Linked DNA regions of Roseibium sp. Sym1. Each later gene encodes a partner of the first gene's protein in a complex. Links are inferred from orthologs where the notes say so. Each region holds a gene or a part of one and is shown on either strand. Other genes may lie near its edges. The genes, in order: ccmB and ccmE.

The links.
Region 2: the proteins of ccmB (region 1) and ccmE are in contact, whole or in part, in a solved structure (PDB 8CE8), measured with the Escherichia coli proteins. The link is inferred for Roseibium sp. Sym1 from one-to-one orthologs.

What each region holds. Positions count from the first base shown.
Region 1 is NZ_CP114786.1:2,053,516-2,068,305, reverse strand. Bases 4,951-7,761 are described here. They hold ccmB (heme exporter protein CcmB), read left to right. Parts: upstream 4,951-5,931; coding sequence 5,932-6,591; downstream 6,592-7,761. Other genes in these bases: O6760_RS09405 (DsbE family thiol:disulfide interchange protein), read left to right, coding at 7,624-7,761; ccmD (heme exporter protein CcmD), read left to right, coding at 7,445-7,627; O6760_RS09415 (heme ABC transporter permease), read left to right, coding at 6,673-7,440; ccmA (heme ABC exporter ATP-binding protein CcmA), read left to right, coding at 5,204-5,920; O6760_RS09430 (hypothetical protein), read left to right, coding at 4,951-5,106. Outside these bases: O6760_RS09455 (stage II sporulation protein M), read left to right, coding at 1-249; O6760_RS09450 (RDD family protein), read left to right, coding at 249-1,169; O6760_RS09445 (hypothetical protein), read left to right, coding at 1,277-2,152; O6760_RS09440 (flavoprotein), read right to left, coding at 2,166-3,077; O6760_RS09435 (hypothetical protein), read right to left, coding at 3,074-3,598; more of O6760_RS09430, read left to right, coding at 4,330-4,950; more of O6760_RS09405, read left to right, coding at 7,762-8,247; O6760_RS09400 (DUF1223 domain-containing protein), read left to right, coding at 8,377-9,150; O6760_RS09395 (cation diffusion facilitator family transporter), read left to right, coding at 9,379-10,272; O6760_RS09390 (ABC transporter permease subunit), read left to right, coding at 10,319-11,146; O6760_RS09385 (HAD family hydrolase), read left to right, coding at 11,204-11,887; O6760_RS09380 (ammonium transporter), read right to left, coding at 11,962-13,182; O6760_RS09375 (ammonium transporter), read right to left, coding at 13,504-14,790. UniProt on the Escherichia coli protein: Required for the export of heme to the periplasm for the biogenesis of c-type cytochromes.
Region 2 is NZ_CP114786.1:6,231,133-6,245,793, forward strand. The notes cover bases 6,920-9,601. They hold ccmE (cytochrome c maturation protein CcmE), read right to left. Parts: upstream 8,645-9,601; coding sequence 8,195-8,644; downstream 6,920-8,194. Other genes in these bases: O6760_RS28675 (heme lyase CcmF/NrfE family subunit), read right to left, coding at 6,920-8,156; ccmI (c-type cytochrome biogenesis protein CcmI), read right to left, coding at 8,707-9,601. Also shown: O6760_RS28640 (glutathione S-transferase), read right to left, coding at 1-375; O6760_RS28645 (DUF2336 domain-containing protein), read left to right, coding at 505-1,503; O6760_RS28650 (5-formyltetrahydrofolate cyclo-ligase), read left to right, coding at 1,528-2,175; O6760_RS28655 (DUF2336 domain-containing protein), read left to right, coding at 2,423-3,502; O6760_RS28660 (bifunctional alpha/beta hydrolase/OsmC family protein), read right to left, coding at 3,516-4,757; O6760_RS28665 (hypothetical protein), read right to left, coding at 4,904-5,587; O6760_RS28670 (cytochrome c-type biogenesis protein), read right to left, coding at 5,683-6,168; more of O6760_RS28675, read right to left, coding at 6,171-6,919; more of ccmI, read right to left, coding at 9,602-9,840; O6760_RS28690 (hypothetical protein), read right to left, coding at 9,954-11,426; O6760_RS28695 (RT0821/Lpp0805 family surface protein), read right to left, coding at 11,530-11,967; O6760_RS28700 (ATP-binding protein), read right to left, coding at 12,138-13,568; O6760_RS28705 (response regulator), read right to left, coding at 13,558-14,226; O6760_RS28710 (PepSY domain-containing protein), read right to left, coding at 14,302-14,556. UniProt on the Escherichia coli protein: Heme chaperone required for the biogenesis of c-type cytochromes. Transiently binds heme delivered by CcmC and transfers the heme to apo-cytochromes in a process facilitated by CcmF and CcmH.

The DNA.
Region 1 (14,790 bases):
GGCGGACTGCAGCTGGGAGCGGCCCTGCTCTTTCCCGGCGACCGGACACGGGCCGAGGCCTTGCGCCTTGCCGGCAGGGATGCGGTCAAGCTGGCACTGGTGGCCGCCCTCATGCTGATTGTCGCCGCCGTGCTGGAAGGATTTGCCCGCCAACTGATCAATGAAACCGGGCCCCGCCTCGCGATCGGCTGGGGCGTGGGCGCGCTCTGGCTCGCCTGGTTCTGTCTCGCCGGACGGGAGCGCAGCTGATGTTCCGCCGCTGGAAAGAAAGCCGGCGGGCGCTGCCGTCCCCCGACACGCTGATGCCCCCGGAAGGCGTTCCCCTGACGCTGCCCATCGCCGGAGTGGGCGTGCGGCTTGCGGCGCAGATCACCGATATCATCATCACCACCATCGCGGCGGTGTGCCTTGTCATCCTGCTGCTGGTGACCAACCTCACCAGCCCGCAGACGATGGTCGCGGTCGGCGCCCTCCTGTTTTTCCTGATCCGCATCCCCTATTACGTCTGCGCGGAAATCGCCTGGAACGGCCAGACGCTCGGCAAACGCCTGATGAAGATCAAGGTGGTTTCCCATGACGGCGGCCCCCTGACCGCCCATGCACTGGTGCTGCGCAACCTGATGAAGGAAGCGGAGATATTCCTGCCCGGCACCCTGCTGCTGACGCTGGACGCCGCCACGCCGCTGGAATCGCTCGCGTCGCTCGTCTGGGTCCTGACCGCGCTGCTGATCCCGGTTTTCAATCGCTACCGCAGGCGTCTCGGCGACATGATGGCCGGCACCCATGTGATCCACCTGCCCGTGCCCGTGCTGCTGAAGGATCTCGCCAGCGAAGCCCCGCGTCCCTTGCAGAATGCCAAGAAAATCGTGTTCCTGGCGCATCAGCTCGACCATTACGGTGCCTTCGAGCTGCAGACGCTCGAAACCTTGCTCCGCAACCAGGGCACCCCACCAGGGTCGGTGTCCGCCACCCAGCGCGACGCCACCATCACGGCCATCGTGGAAAAGATCCGCAAGAAGATCGGCTACGCGGACCCGGTGCCACCGGCGGACCGGCTGCGCTTCCTGCAGGCCTTTTACAACGCTCAGCGCGAACATCTGGAACAGCGTCAGCTCTTCGGCGACAGGCGCGAGAACAAGCACTATGCCAAAGGGGATGCAGAGACCTGAAACAGGCAGCCGCCTTCAGACCTGATCGGCATGCCGCGCACAGCGATTGTATCCCTTGGCAATTCTCCCTATTTTGATCCGATCTTGTTCAGATTCAGATATTTCGGTTGGAACCATTGCACGACGATTACACCTCCGTTCAGCCTCCCCTTGCCGATTCCGCCTTCGAGAACCGACCCAGACAGCCCCTCGGCATCGGCGGTCTGATCACCGACAGCTTCGCCATCTTCTTTCGGCACGTCGTGATCATTTGCCTGATCGGTTTCGTCCCGATGCTCCTCGGCCAGGTGTTTCCAGCGCTGATACTGGGGGCCGCAACCGGACTTGCGGATGTGCAGACCAACCCGTTCGGCCCCGCCACATTCGCCGTCCCACTCGGGATGGGGGTTCTGCTTCTGGTGGTCTATATCCTGACCACGGCGATGGTGATTCAGCTCGCATATGACGAACAGCTCGGTCGCCGGATCAGGGTTGGCAGCTACATCCGGCCCACGCTGAGAGCACTTCCGGCCATTCTCATCCTGAGTGTCGCAATCACCCTGATCCTGTTCGTCTCCCAGGTCGTCCTGTCGCTGCTCGGCGCGGCCACACCGTATCTGCTTGTCGTGGGCATTCCGTTCCAGATTGGCTTCTTCTTGTGGATCCTGGCGGTCTTCTCGGTTTGCGCACCGGCTGTGATCTTCGAAAAGGCAGGCCTGCGCGGTCTTGCGCGCAGTGCCCGGCTGACCCGCGAGTACCGGTGGCCGATCGTTGGCACACTGGTGCTGACCAGCCTGCTCGTCCTGGTGTTCTATCTTGTTGTCGGCGGCGTGATCATGGTTTTCTCCATGGTGACCGGCGGGCTGATCGGCGCGCTTTTCTTCGGCCTGCTGTCGACGGCAGGAACCAGCATTCTCGTGATCACCGTGACGCTGATCTACACCCGCTTGCGCGAGATCAAGGAAGGCATCGGCCTCGACCAGATCGCCACCGTATTCGATTGACCGCGCCGACCGGCTACATCCGCGCTCCTTCGCCGTGGGAAACGATGGCGGAAAGCGTTTGCATCAATGCGCCCGGTCCGGCCCAGAGCGTTCCGTGACCGCCGTACCCCAATGGCGCACCAGCCTTGAAGTCGGCAGCAGCGATTAGAACAGTCGGTTCCATGATGTAGCGGCCGTCGCCGCGCAATCGCTCGGCGTTGCGCTGAACCCCCGGGTTGGACCACATGGCTTCGTTCATGGCAGGACAGATGAGGACTGGCGCACGAGACGCCGTGATTGTCAGCGACAAGAGGTCCGAACAGGCGCTTCGGGCGACACGGTCCATGCAGTGGGCAGTGGCCGGCAACACGCAGATGATGCCTGCCGACTTGGCAAGGTTGACGTGAGGAACCCTGAGCCCGTCCTGCCGTTCGAACCCGTCCGACCAGCATCGAACACCATAGGATTCCAGCAGGTCACGGGTCAGGAAGCGCTGTGCCGTTTCGGACAGGATGACGTCCAGCTGCTGCTGGAAACCAGCCAGGACCAGGCTGAGGATTGTCTGGGGGATCAGGCCCGAGATCACCGATCCGGTACATCCGAGCAAGAGATGCCCCACCATGTCGGCCGGTGGCGAGAGATGGAAGGCGGGGCATGCGGCCATGCACTCGTCGCGGTGCTTCAGAAGCATCTCCGGCGTCCGGTCGGCCAGCAGATGTTCCTCTGCGACAAGCCGCTCAAGCAGTGGATCGTCAAACTCCGGCGGGGGAACCACCGCGTGGCGGGGGGATGGTCCGGCGAGGTCCTGCAAAAACCTGGACCAGTCGGCCGGACGCTCGACGGAAACACGGGCGGGCGCGCCCGAGGTGCCAATGAAGAACACGCTGTTGCGTCCCGTCAGGACCACATGCGAGGGGTTGCGCATCAGATATTGGACCGCGCTCATGGCGCTGCCTTTGAATGGGCCCTGGTTGCCGCTGCATGTTCCCGCCGGTACACCAGGCGCCGCTGGCGCTGACCACGAAAGTCGATATCGAAGCCGCCACATTCGACAAAGCCCAGACGATCGCTCAGGTAGCGGATCGCACCGATGCGGCGGCGGGTGCGGATGAAGAGCCTGGGACAATCAGCCAACTCACGCGCACCAAGCCAGTGTTCGAACAGATACCTTGCGAGGCTGGGGTTGATCGGATGCCGATTCAGCAAAAGCCAGCCCTCGGTGCCCGGTGTGACCCGGCTCCCCTGCGCGTCCGGCGCTATTCCGATGAATGCAAGCAGCCCGTCTCCGGGCGTTGCCTGCCAGGGGTCAAGCCCGTAGGCCTGAATAAGGTCCGGTGTCAGGACCGCCCCCAGGACACAGCCCACCACCTTGTTCATGCAAACGGCCGCAGTGACGACCGGCCGGTCGCCCAATCTGCTGATCACGCCAACCGCACTGTCCGGGTCCGATTCGTTGCCGACAGGCATCGGCGTTTCCCGCCAGATTCCGGAAGAGAACGCCTCCGACAGACAAACGGCAACAGCCTCCTTGTCCGGGATGGTCTCCAAGACACGGATAAAAGTATCTGGCCGCTGAATGTCCATGCTGGGTGCCCCGCTGGATATTAATTCTCCGAATGCAAGTCATTCTGTCTTCAACGCATTGGCGTCCAGGCACACAACCAGGTTCCATGTTTGCATGGTCTTTTTTGCGACGCTGCTCTACCGGCGGCGTCGTAGCTCGACCGCGGATCCGGCAAGGCCGTCAGGAAATGGCCTTTTCAGTCGTTGGTACGAAATGTCCAACTTGAAGCCTGCAATTCCGGGGGTCTGGCGGCCAGTGTTCCGGACACAATGGTCGCTACCCACACAGCAGGATTCCAACGCATCCACAGTCATCGGGCTGGCAAAAGGATACATGCATCCCCCATTCGCCGAAAAGACTGACAACATTACCGACCGCCGGACGAAACCCATCCTGTCGAAGCTGCCGACCGGCAATGAGGGATGATCGCAACCGCAAATAGTCCAAAACAGGAGATGTGCAGCTGCTCCGGATCGGGCCTGTCCCGCGATAGAAACAACAGCCCGTGCTTGAGGCGTTTCCCCATTAGACTTATGGTGTAGGCGCATAATAAGAAACTTCACCGCCTCGGCGGGCTGGCAACTGGAATTCCCATCCTTTTAGAAACTTTTATTAGAAGAAACGGAGTAATCGAATGACCGATGCGAGCGTGGGTCAGCCAAGTGCGCCCCTTGGAGCAGGTTCGATAATCAGCGAAAGCTTTTCGATCCTCTTCGGCAAATTCATCCAGGTCGTGATCATCACATTTGTGCCGCTTGTCCTCGGCCTGCTCGTGTCCAGCGCCCTGAACGGCCCTGAAGTTGCGATCGGGTTGGCAGAACCGGATTTCTCCGCTCCCGGCGCCGGGATCGGGTTCGCATTGGCAACGATTGTCAATCTCGTGGTGTATACCCTCACGACCGCCCTGCTGATCCAGCTGGCCTATGACGCGAAGCTCGGCCGGCCCGTGCAGATCGGCCGCTATATCGGCCCCGCATTAAGCGTGATCGTGCCGCTCGCGATCCTGAGTATTGTCGCGACCCTTCTTTTCGCCATCGGTTTTGCCCTCTTTGTCGTGCCCGGGCTCTGGATCTACGCGGTCTTCTCGGTGATGGCCCCCGCCGTTGTCATCGAGCGCGTCGGCTTCGGCGGACTGGGCCGGAGCGCCTCGCTCACCAAGGGGTACCGGTGGCCGATCGTCGGGACCTACTTCATTGCCTTCATCGTCGTGATCATCATCAACGTCGTCGCAGGTCTGCTTGTGGGACTGATTGCCACCGTTGGCGGTATCGTCGTCGGGATCATCCTGTTCGCCGCCCTGTCGACCATCGGCACCGGCCTTATCGGGATCATGGCCTCCCTGATCTACGCCCGGTTGCGTGAGATCAAGGAAGGTGTCAGCGTCGATCAGATCGCTTCGGTCTTCGAATGATCCGCTGTTGAAGCGCGGCTGCAGGCAGCCGCGACCGCAGACGAAATCCCCGCCCGGGTCCTTGACAAGGATTAAGGCGGGGATTTTTTCTTGCGCCATGACTGTCCTGGCCTCTAACAAGACAAGATCAAGCGTCAGCCGGAGCAGCCCCCTGGAACTCATCGCCGAAAACCTGACCATCGATCGCGGCGGACGCCGGGTGTTTCAGGATCTCTCTTTCTCGCTGGCCGGCGGCACGGCTCTTGTGGTGACCGGCGCCAACGGCATTGGCAAGTCCTCGCTGCTGCGCACCCTCGCCGGTCTGGTGCCTCTTGCCGGGGGCTCCCTGCGCATCGAAAACGGCGAGACAGACCGCACGCCTTCCGAGCACGCGCATTATTTCGGCCACCAGAATGCCGTCAAACCGGCCCTGTCTGTCCTGGAGAACCTCGCCTTCTGGCAGAGTTTCACCGGAACCGTGCGCCCCGAAAGCTATTGGGGCAGCGCAATTCATCCGGCTGAAGCACTCTCCACGCTGGGCATCGGCCATACCGCACAGCTGCCGGCCGGCTACCTTTCCGCCGGCCAGACCCGCCGGCTTGCCCTGGCCCGGCTCCTGGTGACGCCCCGCCCAGTTTGGCTGATGGACGAACCGACGTCGGCCCTGGACAAGGCTTCCGAGGGTCAACTTCTTGGCTTCATGGACGCACACCTGGCGGCTGGCGGACTGATCGTGACCGCGACCCACACCGACCTGCCCCTGTCCAGAACCAAGGTGCTGCATCTGCAGGCCGGGGAACCGTCGCTGCAGCCTGCCGGGGAGCTCCAGTCATGACTTCCTCCTGGATCCTTGCCCTGTTTCAGCGCGACCTGCGCCTCGCCGTCCGGGTGGGCGGCAGCGCGCTGGTCGGCGTCCTCTTTTTCCTGGCCGTTGTCACGGTGATCCCTTTCGGCGTCGGCCCGGATCTCAACCTGCTGGCCCGCATCGGACCCGCCATCCTGTGGATCGGCGCCCTGCTGGCAACGCTGCTGGGCCTGGACCGGCTGTTTCAGGCGGACCGCGACGACGGCACGCTGGACCTGATGCTGATGGCCGGCCGGCCTCTCGAAGTGGTCGTCCTGATCAAGTGCCTGGCACACTGGGTCGCCACCGGCCTGCCGCTCGTGGTCGCCGCACCGCTGCTCGGCATCTTCCTCAATCTCGATCCCGTCGCCATGGGTGCTGTCACGCTGACGCTGCTGGTGGGCACGCCAGCGCTGACCCTGATCGGCGCCATCGGCGCCTCGCTGACGGTGTCGCTCCGCCGAGGCGGCCTGCTCCTGGCCGTGCTGGTGGTTCCCCTGGCGATTCCGGTGCTGATTTTCGGGGTCAGCTCTGCGGACGCGGCCCTGCATGACCCGGTACCGTTCCTGACACCGTTCCTGATCCTGTGCGCCCTGTCGCTGATTGCCGCGGTTGTCGGCCCGGTCGCGTCCGCCATGGCCCTCAGGTTTTCCGCCGAATGAGACGGAATTGACCAAACGCAATGCGGCGCTGCGGCAGACTGGTGCATTGATGCGGACAACGCTCTAGATTAGAACGGTTCCATGGCAATCTGGGATTACGCAAATCCGACGCGGTTCATGAGGCTGGCAGATCTGGTTCTGCCCTGGCTGATAGGCCTGTGCGTCCTCGCTTTCGCTGCCGGCCTCTACATGGGTTTCTTCGTGTCGCCGGAAGACTATCAACAGGGTGACACGGTCCGGATCATGTACATCCACGTGCCCGCCGCCTGGCTGAGCATGATGTGCTATTCCATCATGGCGCTGTCATCGCTCGGCACCCTGGTCTGGAAACACCCGCTCGCGGACGTTTCCGCCAAATGCGCCGCGCCGATCGGCGCCGCCTTCACCTTCATGGCGCTGGTGACCGGCTCGCTCTGGGGCAAACCCATGTGGGGCACATACTGGGTCTGGGATGCGCGCCTGACCTCGGTGCTCGTACTCCTGATCATGTATCTCGGCCTGATGACGCTTTGGCGGACGATGGACGACCCGATAAAAGCCGGCAAGGCCGCGGCGGTTCTGACGCTGGTCGGTGCGCTCAACCTGCCGATCATCAAGTTCTCGGTCGACTGGTGGAACACCTTGCACCAGCCCGCCAGTGTCATGCGCATGGACGGACCGACCATTCACCCGGACCTGCTGTGGCCGCTTATGGTGATGGCCGTGGCCTTTACGCTCCTGTTTTTCGTGCTGCACCTGATGGCCATGCGCAACGAAATCCTGCGCCGGCGGGTGCGTGCGCTGCGTCTGCGCGCAGCCAGTGCCGCGAGCCCCGGTACGGCGGCCGCAACTGCCCAGCCCGCGGAGTAACACCATGGACCTCGGACCTCACGCCGGTTTCATCATCATGTCCTACGGGCTGTGCCTTGCGACGGTGCTGGCCCTGATCGCCTGGGTGCGCATCGACAAGGCGGTCCAGGAAAAGGCCCTGAAGGACCTCGCCGCGCAAGGTATTTCCCGGGCGCGTCCGGACGGCAAGGATCAACAACACCCATGACCACCCCCGACACCGGCGCTGACGCGCAAAACGGCTCTGGGAACGGGACCGGCAAACGAAGGTTTCCGGTTCTGGTCCTGCTGCCACTGGTGGTCTTCGCCGCCCTGGCCGCCCTGTTTCTGTTCCAGCTGACGCTGGGTGGCGACCCGCAGAAAATTCCTTCCGCGCTGATCAACAAGCCGGCACCCGATTTCAGCCTGCCGCCCGTGGAAGGCCTTTCCGCCGATGGCAAGCCGGTGCCCGGTTTCGGCCGTGAAGACCTCACGGGCAAGGTGTCCGTCGTCAACGTGTTCGCATCCTGGTGTGTGCCCTGCCGCCAGGAACATCCGCTGCTGGAGGAGCTCGCCACGGTCGACGGCATCCAGCTCGTCGGTATCAATTACAAGGACAAGCCGGAAAATGCCCGCCGTTTCCTGGGAAGCCTTGGAAATCCGTACGACCTGATCGGCGCGGATTCAGGCGGGCGGACAGCGATCGAGTGGGGTGTCTATGGTGTGCCGGAGACCTTTATCGTCGATGCCGACGGCATGATCCGCTACAAGTTCATCGGCCCGCTCAGCCCGACATCCTACCGCGATGTCTTCATGCCGGAACTGAAGAAAGTGATGGCCGGCGGCTGACACCTGCTTGTGCGGCCGCCTCACAAATCCGCGAGATTGCCGGCAAAGCCCGAAAGTCACCGCCTCGTGACTCGCGATTGACTGTCCCATTGCATATTTTAGGGGCACTCAAACAAGGGAAAGAGCCAAATGGTGGGAATACTGTCCCGGAAAGCCCTCAGTGCTTTCCGATCCGGATGTGTTGTCGTCGCCGGAATAATCGCCTTCTCGGCCGCTTCGACAGGCGCAAACGCGCAGCCCGAGAAGGTCATCGAGCTGTTCACCAGCCAGGGCTGTTCGTCCTGCCCGCCCGCCGACCGGCTGGCCGAAAGGCTGGTCGAGCAGGAAGATGACATTCTCACCGTACTCCTGCCGGTCGACTACTGGGACTATCTCGGTTGGAAGGACACACTCGCGAGCCCGGCTCACTCGCAACGCCAGCGCGCCTATGCCGCCCGCCGGGGCGACCGTTCCGTCTACACACCACAGATGGTGGTCAACGGTGACGAGCATGTTGTGGGCAGCCGTGAGCGAGATGTCCGCGCCGCCCTTGCCCGCACCGAACCCTTCACCGCCGATGTCGATCTGAAGATCTCCGACATGGTTGTCCAGGCGACGGTCGACGGAACCCTGCCCCACGGCCGCAAGATGGCAACGATCTATTTCCTGAGCATCAAGGAAGAGGCTCTTGTCGATGTCGGCCGCGGCGAAAATGCCGGCAGGAAGCTCCGCTATGTCAACGTTGTGCAACACCTCCAGCCGATTGGCATGTGGTCGGGCGGTCAGGAAACCTTCCGGATGCCGAAGTCGAAACTCATGCTGAAGGATGATGTACGCTGCGCCGTGCTCGTCCAGATCGAGGACCGGGATGGCCCCGGTTCGATCGTCGGCGCTGCGGTCATGGACTGGAAGGGCGGCCTTTGACCGCCGTCACCATGTGTGACCGAAAGTCAATTCTCCTGCGAAATCCACCCGCTGGCACCCGGTAGCGGGTTGCCACTTGGGCAGAAACTGATACCCCTTGCCCGGACCGGTCGCCACGCACCGGACCGCCCCGTCCGCGCTCGACGGGCGGTCCCGGCCAGGAAGGACCGGTCGTGACCGTTGATTTCCGCCCGCAAGGGCGGGAAATGATCGACTTGGGGGACTGGCATGGACCTGAGCCACAAGCTCCGGATTGCCTCGTTGAGCATTGTTGTCGGCCTGATCGTGCTTGGTCTCAAGACCGGAGCCTATCTGCTCACCGGGTCTGTGGCCCTCTATTCCGATGCGCTCGAAACCACCGTCAACATTGCTTCTTCCATCGCCGCGCTTGCCGCCGTCTGGTTCGCCGCCAAACCCGCCGACAGCAACCACCCCTATGGTCACGACAAGGTTGAGTATTTCGCAGCCGTGCTGGTCGGCGTAATGATCGTGCTCGCCGCCCTGTCGATTTTCCGGGAGGCCTGGCTCGGCTTTGTCCATGGCGACAGCCCGGTCTATTCCCCCCCGGGCATTGCCATGAATGTCGTGGCGGCACTGATAAACGCGGCATGGGCCCGCTACCTGATGAAATACGGCCGCAAGGCCCGTTCCCCGGCACTCGTTGCCGACGGCAAGCACCTGATGACCGATGTCGTCACTTCGGCCGGCGTCCTGGCCGGCGTCGTCCTGGTCATGCTGACGGGCTGGAAGGTGCTCGACCCCGCCCTGGCGGTTCTGGTCGGTCTGGCGGTGCTCTGGTCCGGTTGGGAACTGGTCAAGGAATCCATCGGCGGCCTGATGGATGAGGCAGCCTCCGCCGACGTGCTGGAAAAGATCCGGCTGCTGATCGCCGAACACGGTGAAGGCGCGCTCGAGGCCCATGACCTGCGAACCCGGATCGCCGGCCGTTCGATCTTCGTCGATTTTCATCTGGTGGTTCCCGGCAGCCTGTCCGTGAAGGATGCCCACGACATCTGCGACCGCATAGAGGAAGCCATTAGCGAAGACGTGCCGGGCGCCCGCATCACCATTCATGTCGAACCCGAACACAAGGCCAAACACTCTGGAATCGTTGTGCTGTAGGCTTCCCTTACGCACACCGCCCTCACATTCTCTAGGACGACCCACAATGATTTCCTGGCGGCGATGGCACGCCCAACTTGTCGATCATATCGTTCTCATCGCCGGAGCATTGTTCATGGTGCTGCCGGTCTATGCGCTGTTTGCCGCCACGACCCATGCACCGGGCGAACGGATCAGGCCCCGGCTGGATCCCGGCGGAAGCGGCCTGGAAAACTACCTGGAGTTTCTCACATCAAGTGCCGGATTTTCCGGTGACGTCACCACCGTGTCCATGCTCTTGAACTCGTTTTTCCTCGGCGCGGGTTTTGCCGGCCTGAAGGTTGCCCTGTCCTTGCTGGCCGCCTATGCGCTGATTTATTTCCGGATTCGCTTTTCCACCGCCATTTTTGCCGTGCTGCTGTTGACCTTGATGTTGCCGCTGGAATCCCGGTTTCTGCCGACCTACGCGGTGGTCGCAGACCTGGGGCTGGTGAATTCGCGGGCCGGCCTCATTCTGCCGCTGGCCGCTTCGGGCCTCGGCACGCTGTTTTTCCGCCAGTTCCTGATGACCGTGCCGGATGCCCTGGTGGAATCGGCAAGGCTCGACGGCGCCGGTCCTCTCAAGTTTTTCAAGGACATCCTGCTGCCCCTGTCCGTACCGACCGCCGCCGCCCTGTTTCTGGTCCTGTTCGTCAACGGGTGGAACCAGTATCTGTGGCCGGTCATGGTCACGTCCGAGGAAGGCACCTACACGCTGGTGCGCGGCATGCAGTTTTTCGGCACGACCAGTGCGCGCGGAACGATGCTCGCGATTGTCGCGATCCTGCCGCCGGCCCTGCTTGTCATCTTGTTTCAACGACAGGTCGTTAAAGGACTTTTTGACGGCTCTCACTGACAATCGGGCTTTCACGGAATGCGGCACGGCTCCAACACACTGGAAAGAAGGAAATCCATGGCATTTGAAGCGATCCTGTTCGATTGCGACGGCGTTCTGGTCGATTCGGAAAAGATCTATGTCGATGTCGAGCGCGAGCACCTGGCCGGGATCGGGCTGCATTATGACCTGGACGACTACATGGACCGGTTCCAGGGGCTTGGCAGCGAGGATTTCTGGGCGGCCCTCGACCGGGATTACCGGCGCCTCGGCAAAGGACCGCTTCCCGCAACATTCGGCCCCGAGTTGGACGCCGCCACCATGGAGCGCATCGACCGGGAACTGACCGAGATCAGCGGCATCAAGCAACTGCTGGAGGCCCATGACGGCGCGCGGGCGGTCGCTTCCTCTTCACGGCTGCACCGGCTGGTTCACAAGCTGAAACATACGGGACTGTTCCCCTATTTCGACCCCCATATCTATTCGGGGGAACAGGTGGCAAACGGCAAACCGGCACCGGACCTGTTCCTGTTTGCGGCCGGAAAGCTGGGTGCCTCACCCGCTTCAACGCTTGTGGTGGAAGACAGCGCCAACGGCGTCAGGGCAGGGCTCGCGGCCGGCATGACGGTATGGGGATTCGTCGGCGGCGGTCACAGCCATGACGGCCATGCGGAACAGCTGCGCGCCGCCGGCGCCCACCTTGTGGTCGACGGCCACGACAATCTCGCTGAACGCCTGTGGCAAGACAACACCGCAGCCTGACGGAAAAGCCAGCCAGACAAAAAAGACAGGCGGACGGCGGCTGCTTGTGCCGCCCGCCTGCCGTTGGGGGGAACTTAGCGCCCCAGGTCCTGTTCCGGATTGGCGCTGATCTTGTGGATCGAGAGATCCGCGCCAAGATGTTCCTCTTCCGGGGAAAGACGCAGGCCCATCGCCACCTTCAGGACGCCATAGACGACGAAACCGGCTGCGAGCGCGTAGCCGGCTCCAAGCACAGTGCCGATGACCTGGGACATCGGCGAAACACCGCCGAGGCCGCCCAGCGCCTCCAGTCCGAAGAACCCGGCGGCAATGCCGCCCCAGGCGCCGCAAATGCCGTGAAGCGGCCAGACGCCGAGCACATCGTCGATCTTCAGACGATTCTGGCAGATCTCGAATCCGGTTACGAAGATCGCCCCGGCGACACCTCCGACCAGTAGACTGCCGATCGGATGCATGATGTCGGACCCGGCACAGACAGCCACCAGCCCGGCGAGGGCACCGTTATGCACGAAGCCCGGATCGTTCCGTCCGACCACAAGTGCCGCCAGAATGCCGCCGACCATGGCCATCAGAGAATTGATCGCAACAAGGCCGGAGACGCTTTCCAGCGAGGCGGCCGTCATCACGTTGAAGCCGAACCAGCCCACGCACAGCATCCACGATCCCAGCGCCAGCCAGGGCAGGGACGAAGGCGGAATACCGATCGGACGACCGTTGCGGTCGTAGCGGCCACGACGCGCACCAAGCAGCAGGACCGCTCCGAGCGCGATCCAGCCGCCGACCGCATGCACGACCACGGACCCCGCGAAATCGTGGAAGCCTGCGCCGAACGTGGTTTCAAGCCAACCCTGGAAGCCGAAATTGCCGTTCCAGACCAGACCTTCAAACAGCGGATAGACGATACCGACCAGAGCCACCGTCGCCAGGCATTGCGGCCAGAACTTCATCCGTTCGGCGATGCCGCCGGAGATGATCGCCGGAATGGCCGCAGCAAAGGTGGTCAGGAAGAAGAACTTGACCAGTGTCAGGCCCTGAAGCTCGAATCCGCTGCCGCCGCCGGACAGCGTCGCCGCATTCACGAGGAAAGTCGTTCCATAGGCCACCGCGTAACCGACAAAGAAATAGGCGACGGTCGACAGGGCGAAATCGACCAGGATCTTCACCAGCGCGTTGACCTGGTTTTTCTGCCGGACTGTACCGACCTCCAGGAAAGCGAAACCGCCATGCATGGCGAACACGAGAATAGCTCCGACAAGGACGAAAAAGACGTCCCCGCCTACCCCAGCTTCATTCATTTCTGACCCCCAGTTGGGCAATCTGCCCTTTGTTTATGCGTTTCGAGTGCCGCAGCATTCAAAATGCATGCCAGATAGGCATATGATGAAGAAAAGGGCTGGATTCCGCCGTATTTCTGAGCGGATCCCAATTATAGGGGAAGGAAGGGCTGGAGCGGATTGATCAATTGATGCTCAAATGATGTTTTTTTATGCAATTCATTGCCCGCCTGCTCACGCGTGCCGGCAAACAAAAAAAGAGCCCGGGGTTGCCCCCGGGCTTTCCAAGTTTGCGGTCTGAGCCAATAGACCGCCTGGGAGATTTTTGTCTCAGCGCATGGATTACATGCGCTGGGAACCGGTTCCGAATTCCGGGTAGGCTTCGACGCCGACCTCGACCTTGTCGAGACCCAGAGCTTCTTCCTCGTCGGAGACCCGGATGCCCATGGCAACTTTCAGGATCATCCAGACAACTGCGGAAGCAACCAGGGTGAACGCGCCGTAGGCAGCGATACCGACGATCTGGGTGCCCCAGGACGCGTCGCTGTTGGACAGCGGCACAATGAAGGTGCCCCAGATACCGGCCAGCAGGTGGACCGGGATGGCGCCGACGACGTCGTCGATTTTCAGCTTGTCGAGAAGCGGAACGGTGAAGACCACGATCGCACCACCCACGGCACCGATGAAGACGGTCTGCCAGACACTCGGAGCCAGCGGCTCGGCGGTGATGGAGACCAGACCTGCCAGGGCACCGTTCAGGGCCATGGTCACGTCGACCTTCTTGTAGAGAACCTGGGTCAGGATGACCGCGACAACGACACCGGCAGCAGCAGCCATGTTGGTGTTGGCAAAGATGCGGGAGACGTCGGAGACATCACCGATCGTACCCATTGCGAGCTGGGAAGCGCCGTTGAAGCCGAACCAGCCGAGCCACAGGATGAAGGTACCCAGCGTGGCGAGCGGCATGGAAGAGCCCGGGAACGGGTGTACGGAGCCGTCTGCGCCGTATTTGCCCTTACGAGCACCGAGGATGATCGCACCGGCAAGCGCGGCCCAGCCACCGACGGAGTGCACCAGTGTCGAACCGGCAAAGTCGGAGAAGCCCATTTCGGAGAGCCAGCCGGCACCCCACTGCCAGGAACCCGCGATCGGATAGATGAAACCGGTCAGCACGACAGTGAAGATCAGGAACGGCCACAGCTTGATACGCTCGGCCAGGGTGCCGGAGACGATCGAGGCTGTCGTGGCGCAGAACACCATCTGGAAGAACCAGTCGGAAGCCGTGGAGTAGCCGGTGTCAAGCGCATTGCCGCCAACGGCATCGAACGAATAGGGGCCGAAGGAGCCGATGAAGCCGCCGTCGACACCGGTGTACATGAGGTTGTAACCGGTAATCCAGAACATGAGACCCGCGATCGAGTAGAGCGTGATGTTCTTCAGGCACTGCATCGACACGTTCTTGGAGCGGACCAGACCTGCTTCCAGCATGGCAAAGCCGGCGGCCATCCACATCACCAGGAAGCCACCGATCAGGAACAGCAGCGTGTTGAAGATATAGGCGACTTCAGGAGATACGGCCGGAGCAGCAGCAGCCTCGGCATCCTGCGCGAGCACCGGCAGAGCGGTGAG
Region 2 (14,661 bases), 4.2 Mb from region 1 along the record:
CTCTTCCACCCTGTCGGCATCCTTGTAGCGCGTATCGTATTTATACCGGTCGAGATGACGCTTGAAGGGGCCGTCGCACGTCCCGATGAGCTCGAGCGCCGCATCCAACCCCTCCCCGTCCGGCTCCAGCCAGTTGTCCGGATCGGCGATTGCGAGGGCCCATCGCATGATGTCGAGGCTTTCGTCAAGCACCTCATCCCCGGCCTTGAGGCAGGGCACCGTCGCGGACGGAGATGCTTCCAGAAACTCCGGCGCCTTGTCGCGCAGCACGATTTCACGCAGTTCCACCGTTTGCCCGCTTGCCGCAATCGCAAGGCGCGCGCGGATGGCATAGGGGCAACGGCGGAAGGAGTACAGGATCGGGACGTCTTTCATCCCGCTCCAATGGCTCAGGAACAAGGCAAGGTCAACACCGGGACGACAGGCGCGCCATCACGACGCTCTTGGTCCTTTTCACAAGTTGTAAAGGAATATTGGAGAAAATTTGCCCGATAGGGTACATCGATGACCGACTCGCTTCTCAGGCTTGCCAAGGACAGTTCCAAGGAAAAGAAACACGAGCTCGCCGAGCACGTGACAGGGCTTCTTGCCGCCCGCGCCGACGACACCGGGTCCGAGGAAACCCATCTTCTGAACAACATGCTCGAAGGCGTCTATGACGCTCTCGAACACGACGCGAAACGGAAGATGTCCGAGAAACTCGCGGACGTCCGGTCGACATCCGCGAAACTCGCCGCCGCCATGGCGAGCGACGACCTGCCCATTGCCCAGGCGGTCCTGGAACGCTCCAAGTCGCTCGCCGAGGCCGACCTGAAGAAAATCGCCGAGACCAAGGACCAGGGATATCTTCTGGCGCTGGCCAAGCGTGATCACGTCAGCAAGGATCTCAGCACGATCCTGATCAAACGGGGCAGCAAGGAAGTCAAACATGCCGTCGCCGCCAACCTCGGCGCGGAAATCACGATGCCGGTGTTCGAGTCACTGGTCAAGGACATGCCCAAGCAGATGGGCGACCGTATCCGCCATCTGCGCAAGTCCAACGAGGAACTGCTGGAGGACCTGTTCCGCGACGACGGCGAGATCGCCGCGGGGTCGGAGCTGGTCAAGAAACCCGCAAAGATCAGCCCGAAAGCCTGGCTGATGGGGATCAAGCTGGGCAAGACGAACTTGAACAAGGCGATTTACCAGCTTTCGCACGAGCACAATTTGCTCGACGCCGTCGGGCTGCTGTCCTATTTCTCCGGCCTGGACATGAAATACGTGCACAATCTCATGGTGCGCTACGACAGCACCGGGATCGCTACCGTCTGCCGGGCCACAGGCATCGGCGCCATGGAATTCCAGGCCGTCTGCAAGGAACGCTGCAAGCACCTCAAGTTTCCGGAAAGCACCGGTAGCAAGTGGCTGACCAACTATCACATGCTGGACGACACGGATGCGCGCCGTTTGCTGGCCCTCATGAAGATGAAGCTGGAAGCCGCCAAGCACGAACAAGCGGCCTGACCCAAGAGCTCCCGGATTTCCCTCATGCATGATCACGATGATCCGCCTGGCGATCCCCCATGCCAAGCACACAAGGTGATCGGCGGTCATATCGTGGACGAACAGACCTATCTGGATGTCTGCCGGTACCGCAAGTCCGAGCGGCAACGTCTCTATGACCTGCGCAGGCGGATGGACCAGCAGGCCCGCCAGGCCGCAACGATCGCGTTGATCAAGCATCTGGGGCATGCCCTGAAGGAGCGGCAGTTCGACACGGTCGCCGTCTACTGGCCGATCCGCGGGGAGCCGGACCTGCGCCCGCTCATGAGCGAGCTGTGTGCGGCGGGCAAGACGGTGTTGCTGCCCGTTGTTCTGGAAAAGAACGCTCCCCTTGTCTTTCGTCCCTGGTATCCCGGATGCAAAATGGTCCGGGGCATCTGGAACATCCTGGTTCCCGCCGCCGGGACCCTTAAGGATCCCCAGGTCGTGATCGCGCCCCTCGTTGGCGTCGACAAGGCAAAATACCGCCTCGGAAACGGCGGCGGCTATTACGATCGAACGCTGGTCAGCTTCGGGACAGCGCCTTTCGTCATTGGCGCCGGGTTTGACTTTTGCAGAATCGAAACGATTTTTCCGATGGCATGGGACATCCCGATGGACAAGGTCGTTACCGAACAGGGATCAGGCGACTGACGGGCTGCCGATGGCCGTCTGAAACAGCGCCATGTTCAGCCAAACCAATTCCTGACGGTCTTTTGCAGTTTCGCAAGCTTAATTTCCCGCACTGCTTCAAGACTACCCAAAGTATATCGACGCCACCTCCACACCTGTCACTAATACGGATACTTGAAAAGATTAACCCAATTTTTCATCTGCGCCTTAGACAGTTGTAAACTGTCTGCAAGGTAGTCCTATGCTTATAGAAACGGACAACCCTACGATGATCAACGACCTTCTCAGTCTCGCTCAGGACAGCACCCCTGAAAAACGTCATCAGCTTGTGGAGCACGTAACCGATCTGTTCGTCAGGGGAGCCGACAGCTACCAGACGGAAGAGATCACGCTGTTCAACACGGTGCTGGAAAGCATGCTTCCGAGCATGGATCCGGAGCAGAAGAAGGCAATTTCCGAACAGCTGGCTCCCATAGATGACACCTCAAACAAGGTGGCCTACGAGCTGGCGCGTGAAGAAATCGACATCGCCCGGCCGATGCTGACGTCCTCGAACTCACTCAATACCGACGACATCCTGCGCCTGGCGAAAACCATGGGCCAGGGGCACCTGTTGGCGATTTCGAAACGCAAGCATCTTGAAGCCAATGTGACCGATGTTCTCCTGGAACGCGGCGAGAGCCCGGTGAAACAGTCGGTCGCCGCCAATGACGGGGCGGAGTTTTCGGAATGGGGGTCGCGGCTCCTGATCAAGCTGGCGGAACGCGACGAGAAGATCCGCGACGCCATGATGGAACGTGCCGACATAACCGAAAACGACTACGACAAGCTGATCAGCCAGATGCCGCCGCAGCAGCAGGCCAAGATTCGCAAGCTGCGCGAAGACAATGAAGCGCTGATCAACGACCTGTTCCACAAGGCGAGCAAGGTCGTGGCCAGTTCCAAGCTGGAGCGCAAGGCGACGCGGATCAATGCCAAGGCAACGCTGAAGGAAATCCGTGCCGGGCAACGGTCCCTCGGCAAGGCCATTACCCAACTCGCCCTGTCCAACAACCTGTTCGATATCTGCTTCCTGCTCTCCGAAATGGCCGGGCTCGGACAGAAATACGTCACCAATGTCATGGTCCGCTATGATTCCACCGGCATCGCGGTGCTGTGCCGGGCCATGGGTGTCGAAAATTCCGATTATACCGCGCTGTGCAAGGCAAGGGCGATGCACAACAAGCAGCCGCAATCCACCGCGGAAAACTGGGCAGCCGACTACCAGTCGCTGACGGACCGCGACGCGCGCCGCCTGCTGTCCTTCATGAAAATTCGCCTGCAGACCCTGGAGGGGGAAGCGGCCTGACGTCCCGGAGACCTCAGTCTTCAGCCATGGCCGCGCGCGTAACCACCGCGGCGCCAGCTTCCAGGGTTTTGTGCACCGGGCATTTGTCGGCAATTTCAAGCATGCGGGCCCGTGTCTCTGCATCGAGATCCCCTTCAAGGGTGATCAGACGCTCGAACCGGTCGATCCGCCCGCCCTTTTCCCTGACCTCACTGGAACAGTCCTCGCAATCGGCCGCATGAACCTTGCCGTGCAGGACCTGCGTCCCGATCCGGTCGACGGTCAAGCCCTTGCGATCGGCATACATGCGCAAGGTCATTACGGTGCAGGCTCCCAGCGCCGCGGACAGGAACCCGTAAGGCGACAGGCCGCTGTCAAGGCCGCCATAGTCCACCGGCTCGTCGGCAATCAACCGGTGCCGGCCGCCGGCCACCATGGCCTGGAACCTGCCCTGCCCCGTTTCCACCACCTCGACGCCTTCTCCGGTTTCGGCTCCCGCATCCACCGGCTCTTTCTCGAGATAACCACTGGCCCAGCCCGCGATCACGCGCGCCGCATAGGCCGCGTCTTCCCCCCGGGACAGGAGGTGGTCCGCCTTGTCCAGCGAAACGAAACTCTTGGGATGCTTCGCCGCCACGAAGATTTCGGTGGCGTTGTCGATGCCGACCGTGTCATCCAGAGGCGCGTGCATGACCAGGAGCGCCTTGCCCAGCCGCGCGACCTTGTCCCGAACGGACTGCGCCTCGAGGTCCTCCAGAAATTCCCTTCGGATCGTGAAAGTCCGGCCCGCAAGATCGACCTCGCCGACGCCGGTCTCCCGAATGGTCTCTTCCGCCCCCTTGAAATTGTGAATCACGTGGTCCGCGTCCGACGGCGCACCGATGGTGACAACCGCTCGTGCCTCGGGAATGTCCTCGGCAACCGCCAGCACAGCGGCTCCGCCAAGGGAATGGCCGATCAGCAGCTTCGGCGCTTCATAGTTCCGCCGCAGGAAATCCGCCGCACGTTTCAGGTCCTCGACATTGGAGGAAAAGCCGGTTGAGGAAAAGTCGCCGCCACTGCCGCCGAGCCCGGTGAAATCGAACCGGAGCACCGCGATGCCTTCCGCCGCGAGTGCCCCGGCGATGTGGCGTGCAGCGGGAATGTCCTTGGAACAGGTGAAACAATGGGCAAACAGCGCGAAGGCACGGATCCTTCCCGCCGGCAGGTCCAGCCGCGCGGCCAGCCTGGCGCCATGGGCGCCGTCAAACTCCAGTTTCAGGGGACGGTTCGTCATTGCATCTGCCTCCAGCTTTCACATGGCGAGAGGTAAGCATGGCGGCCTGTCATGCAAGTCACGCCTCGGTGCGAACGCTGTGAAGCGCCAATCCGGGCGCGTGGACGGGTTTCCCGCACGGGCCCCGCCCGACAGGCTGGGTGTCCTCAGGATCTCAGGATTTTCTTGGTCGAATTCACCGCGTTGGCGATGCTGGTGTAGTGCACCTTCCGCTTCCTCGAATTGCCAGCGGAACGAAGCAGTTTCGTCCGTGTCTCCTGAATGGCCTGGGCGGCCAGGCTGTTTGCCTTGCGCAGTGCCTCGCGTGTAACCGCCCGATAGGAATTCCTCCCGATTTTCGCCTTTTCGGCTTTCCGGTCCAGGTTCTGACGAACGATGCCGTTCAACTGTCTGGCCAGACTGCGCAGCGCGGAATTCGCGCCCGCATAATCGCGCCGGTTCCCGGTTGCGCCGGCTGCCTGGGCGTAGACGCGGCGCAAACAATCGATCCGGTAAACAGGCTCAAGCCGGTTGCACTCCGCCGCCCCCCGCTGCAACTGCTTGACCACCGCACCGGTGATACTGTCCTCGAATGCAAGCTGAAGGCGCGGCGCGCCGGCCGCGGGTGGTGTTTCCAACCAGTCGTCCAGCGGCAGGCCCAGAGTTTCCCGCGGTTCCGTTCCATGACCTTTAGGAACGTCACCGGTCCATGCAGCCAGGCTGGCCCCGCAAAACAAGATCGAGACGGCCACCGCAATCAAAGATGAAAACAATCTACCAACAATAGAAAAGAACATTGAACTGAGCCTCGCAATTATCAGGCTATCGTAACGTAAAAATATCGGCATCAACGGATACCGCCATTTCAGTTAACCATAGCCTGGGCAAGACTGTCCACCTACCAGTAGAAAGCTGTTCCGATCTGCATGCGAACGAAATGAACCGCCTAGTCGGCATTCCCAAGAAGCGCCTTCAAACGACGTTCTTCTTCCTCGGACAGTTTGGACGCGGCCTGTGCTTCGGCCTTGTCCTGCCGAGCCGCGCGCCGGCGCAGCGCCGCGAAAATGGCGATCAGGCCGGCCAACAGCGCCACAGGCCCTGCCGCCCAAAGCACAAGCGTGTGCCAGGCAAAACGCGGCTTCAGCAAGACAAATTCGCCGTAACGCGACACGAGGTAATCGACCACTTCGGCGTCGCTGTCACCGGCAACCAGCCGCTCACGCACAAGGACCCTGAGGTCCTTGGCCAGCGGCGCATCGCTGTCGTCGATGGACTGGTTCTGGCAGACCATGCAACGCAGTCCAGCGGACAATGCCCGGGCACGCGCCTCGAGCACCGGGTCATCGAGAATCTCGTCCGGTGCGACCGCCACGGCAGGCGCAGTCAGGAGGGACAGGCAAAGCAGCAGGCTGGTGAGAAAGTACCGGATCATGCCTACTCCGCCGCTGCCGTTGCCGTCTGGCGCTTGCGCGCGGGCTTGGGGGCCCCAACCCGGAGACGCCGGTCGACCATCGAGAAGAGGGCCCCGAGTGCCATGATGACGCTCCCGATCCAGATCAGGGTGATCATCGGCTTGAAATATACCCGGACATCCACCCCGCCGTCACCGCGGCCTTCGCCGAGCGACAGGTAAAGCTGGTTGAACCCGGATGTATAGATGCCGGCCTCGGTGGTCGGCATCTGCCTGGCGGTGTAGATGCGTTTCGACGGATCGAGTTCGGTCACCAGAGCGCCACCGCGGCGGATCGAGAAATGGCCGACCTCCTCGGTGTAGTTCGGCCCGCGGCGCGGTGCCGCGCCGTCGAAGGTGACCTGATAGCCGGCCAGTTCGATCGTGTCGCCCGGACGCATGGTCAGGACCTGTTCTTCCTGAAAGGCCGAGGCGGTGACAATGCCAAGAACCGCGACCCCCACCCCGAAATGGGCCGTCGCCGTGCCCCAGGCCGACCCGGGCAGGCCGACCAGGCGGGCAAATCCGCGTTTCGGGCCGATCTCGAAGAACTTGACGCGCGTGACGATTTCCGACACCGCGCCGGCCATGACCCAGACAGCGAGCCCGACCCCGAGAGGCGCCAGAACCTTGTCCATACCCCAGGCCCAGTAGGTGACCAGCGTTATCACGAGCGCGAGCCCGAATGCCGCGTAGAGCCGCTGGCTGGCGGCAGCAAGGTCGCCGCGCTTCCAGGACAGAACAGGCCCGAAGGGCACGGCCAGCAGCAATGGCACCATGAGCGGGCCGAATGTCAGGTTGAAAAACGGCGCGCCGACGGAAATCTTCTCGCCGGTCACGGCGTCCAGAACCAGCGGGTAGAGGGTGCCGACGAACACGGCCGCACAGGCAGCCGTCAGGAACAGGTTGTTCAGAACCAGCCCCCCTTCCCGGCTGATTGGCGAGAACAGCCCGCCCTGCTTCAGGGTGGAAGCCCGCCAGGCATAGAGCGACAGGGATCCGCCGATGAAGAAACAGAGCAGCCCGAGAATGAAGACGCCGCGGGCCGGGTCGGTCGCAAAGGCATGCACGGAGGTCAGAACGCCGGAACGGACCAGGAAGGTACCGAGCAGGGACAGCGAGAAGGTGAAGATCGCCAGCAACACGGTCCAGACCTTGAGCGCCTCGCGCTTTTCCATGACGATCGCGGAATGCAGCAGCGCCGTGCCGGCAAGCCACGGCATGAAGCTGGCGTTTTCGACCGGGTCCCAGAACCACCAGCCGCCCCAGCCGAGCTCGTAATAGGCCCAGTAGGAGCCCATCGCGATGCCGAGCGTCAGGAAACACCAGGCCAGCAGCGTCCAGGGCCGGACCCACCTGGCCCAGGCCGCATCGGTCCGCCCCAGGATCAGTGCCGCCACGGCGAAGGAAAAGGTGATCGAAAACCCGACATAGCCGACATAGAGCAGCGGCGGGTGGATCGCGAGACCGATATCCTGAAGGATCGGGTTCAGGTCCGCGCCTTCAAGTGGCGGGTTCACAACGCGGTCAAACGGGTTCGACGTCGCCAGCAGGAACAGGATGAAACCGGCCGAGATCCACCCCTGGACCGAGAGCGTCACCGCACGCAGGTCTGCCGGAAGATTGCCGCCGAACAGGCCGACCAGGGCGCCGAAAAACACGAGAATGAGCACCCAGAGCAGCATCGAGCCCTCGTGATTGCCCCAGACGCCGGTGAACTTGTAGAGGAGCGGCTTGGCCGAGTGAGAATTCTCGACGACGTTCAAGACCGAGAAGTCGGAATTGAGATAGGCGCCTGTCAGCACCACGAAGGACAGGAGGACCAGGACAAACAGGGTCACCGAGACAGGAGGCGCAACGGCCATGAGCCGGTCGTCCTTTGTCAGAGCCCCCCACAATGGCAAGACCGACTGGACCAGCGTCAAAGCAAAGGCCAGCACCAAGGCGTAGTGTCCGAATTCGACTACCATTCTCTTCCCTCAACTCCCTAGCGGGCGGTCCGCGCCCATCAGTTGGTGGCTTCTTCGCCGCCCTGCCAGTGCCCCTGATCCTTGAGTGCGTCCGCCACTTCCTTGGGAATATAGTTTTCGTCGTGTTTGGCCAGCACGCTGTCGGCCACGAACACACCGTCCGGGCCGATGATCCCCTCGGTCACAACCCCTTGTCCTTCCCGGAAAAGGTCCGGCAAGATCCCCTTGTACGTCACGGCAACGGTGTTTTCCATGTCGGTCACCCGGAAGCTCACCTCGGCATTGTCGGAGCGGACAACCGAACCGTCCTCGACCAGTCCGCCCAGCCGGATCCGCTGTCCTGCCGGGATGGCCTGTTTGGTGATGTCCGTCGGGCTCTGGAAAAAGACGATCTGGTCATTCAGGGCAAACAGGATCAGACCCAGCGCGAGCGCCAGCACCGCTCCCGCCGATCCGATTAGCGTCAACCGTATTTGTTTGCGTGTCATCTGCGCACCGTCCGAAATTCAAGTCTGTCACACCCGGCGTTTCCCGCCGGAACAACGTGTCTTCAGGATCCAGAAAGACCGAGCTGGCTGGCCATGTCCTTGATCCGGGACAAGTCCGCCGGGCTTTCGGCAAATGCGGCCTGTGCGTCCGCGAGCGCCTGTTGCGCTTCCTGCTTGTCCCCCATAACCATATAGGCACGGATCAGGCGAGACCATTCCTCAACCGAACCGCCTTCTGTTTCAAGCCGCTCCGCCAGACCGGAAACCATGTTCCGTATCATCGCCTGCTGGTCGTCCGAACTCATGTCCCGGGCGGCAGCGATGTCTTCCTGCGACGGCCCCGGCAATTCTGTTCCGGCCGGTTCGGAGCCGGTCAGCTGGCCAAGCTCCTGACGGGCCGCGCGGACCCAGGCAGCTGTCGGGTCGGCGCCATTCAGAAGCGACTCCCATGCGGCGATCGCCGCCTCCTTGTTCCCCTCCTGGCCGAGCGCGATTGCCAGGAAGAACCGTGGCTTTACAGCGTCCGGTTCAAGAGCAACGGCCTGTTCAAAGGCCTGCCGGGCCTGTGCGGTCACAAGTCCCTGCTCGGCAATCGTCAGGGCCTCCCCCATGTCGGTGAGCCAATCCGGCCGCGCTCCGAGAATACGGATGGCATTCGAATAGGCCTTGGCGGACTCTCTCGGCTGACCGAGAGACAGGTAGACCGGCGCGACGACGGCCCATCCCTGACCATCCTCCGGATTGGCAGCCAGGTGACGCTCCACGCGGGCAACGAGGACATCGACAGACTGCCCTTCGGCAGGGGCAGTGAGACGGGCAAGCAACGGCTGGTCGGGCTGATCGGGGGACCCCAGAAGCAGATAGAGTCCAAAAGCAGCGGCCGGCAGCGCAAGGAGAGCAAGACCTTGCGCAATTCTCAAACGCGGGCTCTTGTGGCCCTCGCTCTTGACATCCGATCCGCGGTCGTGGGCCGCCAGCAGCCTGCGCGCCACTTCCGTGCGGGCAGCGTTGGCGGTATCGGAATCGATGAGACCGCGCTCGAGCTCCGTGTCGATCGCGGACAGTTGTTCGCGGTACACCGCTTCGTCTGCACGTGCGGGTGCCACGTCGGGCAACCGTCGTTTGCGTGACAGGGGAACAAGCACCGACAAGGCGGCAAGCGCCGTCAGACCGGCGATCAGCATCCAGAATATCATGTCCGCACTATAGACCGTTCAATGAGGACAAAAGCAAGGCAGCTTTGATGTGACCGGGGGTCGCGGTGCCGGAAAAGGGGAGACGATCCTGTTTCGACGGACAAGTGACGCTATCAACGCCGCCCGAGGGCATTGGCCACCAGCTTCCGTTCCGGATTGGGAGCGTCCACATTTCCCTTGTTGGCCTTGGCAAGCGCGGATTGGCGGGAGCGGCGCAGCTGCGCCGAGTATTCCTCGCCGAAATAGATTTCCGACAGCATGATCGCAACGTCCGCCGCGGCCATCTGCGCCTCCTGTTGCGCGCCTCGCGTCTTGCCGAGATCCGTTATCAGCGACCTTGTCAGAATTTCCAGGGTCTGTTCGACCGCCTGCCGGGTACGCTTGCCGATATCGTTGACGGCAAAGGTCTCGGATGCATTGCGCACCATGGTCACGACCTTGAGCGCCCGTACGGCGTCGTCGACCGCGGTCGTGTCCTTCTGCAGCTCACCGGCCTGGTCGAATTTCGGCACCTGCAAAGCGCGCCGCACGCTGCTGTGCGCACTGTTGAGCTCCCGCGTCACCACGCTGGAGATGCTGCGCTTGGTTTCGGCGAGCTGCTTGTGCCATTTCCCGGTCACGGAAAGATCGATGTCGCGCTCAACACCCCGTACCAGCGAATGGTATTCGGAAAGGGCCTGCGAAAAGGCAATCGGATCCGGATTGTTGTTGCGATGTTCAAGAGCCAGGATCTGCAGACGTTCCGCCTCGCTCATGACCACATCGACGAACGGCGCGAATTGCGAGTTTTCGATGGCCTTCGGATCGCTGTCGCCGGTCAGGCGTCCCGCAAACACGCACAAGGCCGACGGCGTCTCGGAGCGCTCCACCAGAGCGGCGGCAACAATCGGCACATGATCCGGAAAGCGCTCGGAGCACTTGTCGACCAACCGCAGCACATCGGTATCTTGCTTAAGCCGATGCTCGTTGATCCGGTCGGGTATGTTCTGCAGGAAGGGCACCAGCCAGCGTTCGGCGGCAAAAATCTTCTGGATGTCCTTGAGTTCGGCGATCCCCCGTGCGCCGCCGAGTTCGGCGGCCATTCGGCGGTGTTCCTTTTCAGAGACCTCGCCGCGGTACAGCTTGTCACCGATCGCCTCAACCGCACGGGAGCGCAGGGCCTGAACCAGCGCGTCGATGCGCTCGCCGCTGACGGCCTTGTTCCCGGCCTGCTCGAGAACCATGCGAACATCGGCCGCCATGACATCCCGGCCGAGCCATTTCCAGACACGATCGAGCATGCCGCGATGAATGCGGCCCTCCTGCCGGTTCGGCAGCGTTTCGTTGATGAGGAAATCTTCCAGCGGAGAGAAGAACATGCGCTGGATCTGACCGCGCCTTTGTTCACCGCCCGGCATGTCCGTCGTCACCGGCTGCGGTTTTCGCAACAGGGTGACGGCCGCCGTAAGAATCAACTGGATATTCGGGTCGGCATCCTTCTGGACTTTTGCCCGCTCCAGATTCCGAACCAACGCCTCAACCGCTTTCGGGCTCAGACTGCTCAGGTAGGTCTTCAGTTTGAATTCAAGCTGGTCCGAATGAGTCATTCACAGCGTCAACATCGCGATTAAGAACTCAGCAACATTAACGTCAGAACACTTAAACAAGTGTTGAGAAAAAATGCAGGTATTTGAAAGACCTTCAGAAAACTCAGCCGATGACTTGCCAGTTTCCGCGATCCGTCTCACAGGCGGCGCCGCGCGCCTGCAGTACCCGGCCGTTCAACACCATCTCGTGGGTGAACTCCCTGCAGCTGGTGTCGTTGACGAAATAGACCGGCCCCGGCCGAACCTGGCCGCTGCGCCCGGTACGTTCGTTCTGCCAGGCAACCGATACACCAACGCCGCGGGCACGCAGCGCGCGGTTCTGGGCGTCTTCGGCGGCCCTGCGGTCCGATGCGTCGAGTGCATCGCCGAACTCGTTGTTGACGAGCACGGAAATTGCGGTACTCGCCTCCGACCCGGCCACGTTCGCATTCGGATCGCCGAAGAACGAGCCCCATCCGCCCGGGTCCTTGGATCCGGATGTCAGCGAGCACCCGGCCAGAACCGTGGCAAGAGCAAGACATGTGGCACCGCGCAGACGCATGCTTTTGAGCTCCCAAAGGGTGTTGAAACCGGCAGGTACCGGTGAGTGAATCAGTGATATTTTCAATTTGTGGCCGAACTTGGCCACAACCTGGTCTTTGTTCGCCCGGTCTGCGTCACATTCTATCACAGACACGTAGGGAGAGGCTGCACACTTGCGCCGGAAATCCCCTATTCCGTGCCGAGAGCAGGCAGGACGAGCCGTGCCTTGAGCCCCCCGTGCCGTGAGTTGTCCAGCTCGAAGGTTCCGCCGTAGAGGCCGGCCAGGTCGGCGACAATCGACAGGCCCAATCCGGTGCCGGGTACGGTTTCATCCAGTCTGCGCCCGCGTTTGACGGCCTCGGCCCGTTCTTCAGGTGTCAGCCCCGGACCGTCATCTTCCACCGTGATCGTGAACATGTCCCGGTTTGTGGCCGGATCGTTCAGCGGCGCCACCTCGACACTGACCGTCGACGCCGCCCATTTGCAGGCGTTGTCGATGAGATTGCCGCTCATCTCCTCCAGATCCTGGCTTTCCCCCCGGAACCGGATCGCCCCGTCATGGTTGAAGCGCAGCTCGACACCCTTGTCGCGATAGATCTTGCCCATGGCGCGAATCAGCCGGCCGAGCACAGGCTCGGTCTCGCAGGACACGCCGATGACGCGGCGCTGCGCGGCCATGCGCGCCCGTTCCAGGTGGTGCTGGATCTGGGTCGACATGACCGCAGCCTGCTCGGACACCTTGTCCGCCAGGGGCCCGCCGGCCGACCGGGCTTCGTTGGAAATCACCGACAGCGGCGTTTTCAGACCATGGGCGAGATTGCCCACATGGGTCCGCGCCCGCTCGACGATCTCCCTGTTGGAAACGATCAATGCGTTCAGCTCCACCGCCAGCGGCGCGATCTCCCGTGGCAGGGCCTCGTCGATGCGCTCGGCATCTCCCTGGCGGACGGCCGACAGGGACGCCCTCAACCGGGCCAGCGGCCTGAGCCCCACCTTGACCTGGAAGAAAATCGCCAGGATCAGGCCCAGACCGACAAGGCACAGGGTCAGCGTGACCATGCGCGCGAATTCCGAAATGTCTGCCCAGAACCCCGCAGTCGCCGCCCCTACGGCGATGACATAGTCCATTTCCTCGATCGAGATTCGTTGCTGCAGCACCCGGATCTCGTCGCCGGTCGGCCCGACGATGAAGCCCGCGCTCTCGTCTTCCTGGCCGATCGGCGGTGTGTTGAGCGGATCGCCGACAAGGGACTCGGAGGCATAGAGAATTGACGGACTGTCCGCGCGCCGCACGGTCCAGTACCAGCCCGACAGGGGCAGTGAGAAGCGTGGGTCGCCGCGGTAGGCCGGTGCGGCAAGCGTCGCCCGGGTCCCGGATGCAGGATCGGCGGCACCAGTGTCCAGCATCTCCGAAATCAGTGCCTTGATGTGCACTTCGAGCTGGGCGTCGAAGGCCCGTTCGCTGGCCCGCTGGTAAAGGCTCACCAGGAAGACGCCGGCAAGTGCCAGCGCGATGGTCGACCAGACAGCGGCGACGATCACGAGCCTGGCGGCCAGAGACCTTTGTCTGTGTCCGGCCGGCCTGGAGCCGGGCGGCGTCGGTGCCGCCTCAGTCGTCACTCGCCACTCCCAGGCGGTAGCCAAGGCCGCGGATCGTCTCGATCAGGTCGGAACCGATCTTCTTGCGCAGCCGCCCGACAAACACTTCGACCGTGTTGGAATCCCGGTCGAAGTCCTGATCATAGAGATGTTCGGTCAGCTCGGTCCGGGAAATCACCTTGCCCTGATGATGCAGCAGGTAGGACAGGAGACGGTATTCATGGGACGTCAGCTTGACGGGGGTGCCGTCAACCGTGACCCGTCCGGCCCGCAGGTCAAGCCGCACCGGACCGCAGGTGAGTTCGTTGGAGGCATGTCCGGCCGCGCGGCGCACCAGAGCACGGACGCGCGCGAGCACCTCCTCCATGTGGAAGGGCTTGGCGACATAATCGTCGGCGCCGGCATCGATACCGGCGACCTTGTCCGACCAGCGATCGCGCGCGGTCAGGATGAGCACGGGCATGGTCCGCCCGTCCCGGCGCCAGTTTTCCAGAACCGACAGGCCGTCCAGCGTCGGCAGGCCGAGATCCAGGACAACGGCGTCATAAGGCTCCGTGTCCCCCAGGAAATGCCCGTCCTCGCCATCCGTAGCACTGTCGACCACGTAACCGGCCTCCTCGAGCGCCGTGACAAGCTGGCGGTTCAGATCGGTATCGTCTTCAACAACAAGGATGCGCATCGGGTCTGACTTTTCAAATAATCTCGGCTGTAATCGGGCGGTCCGCCGTTTGCGGAGTACCGGGGCTTCTACCGGCTACCGGCTGGCATTGACTGTGACGGTGGTCACCTTGCTGCCGTTCTTGACCGACAGGACATAGACATAGCCGCCGCCCTGCTGGCAAAGCTGCGCCTTCAGGATCTCCCCCTGCACCCGCCCGGCGACGGAGCCAAGCGACGCCGCCTGGCCGCTGGCAACGACCTGGCGCGCCTGGCTCTGCGACAGGCAAGCGGCCTGAGCCGGCACAATGGCGGCCAGCATCAGAATGAGAAGGGCAACAATCTGTTTCACTTTGGTGATTCCGGTTCTGCTCACGAAGTCTGGGCCAAGGTGTAATCAATTTCACCTGAACGCAAGCTGAACCGGGTGTTCGGTTTCCTGAAAACCCGTGTGGCG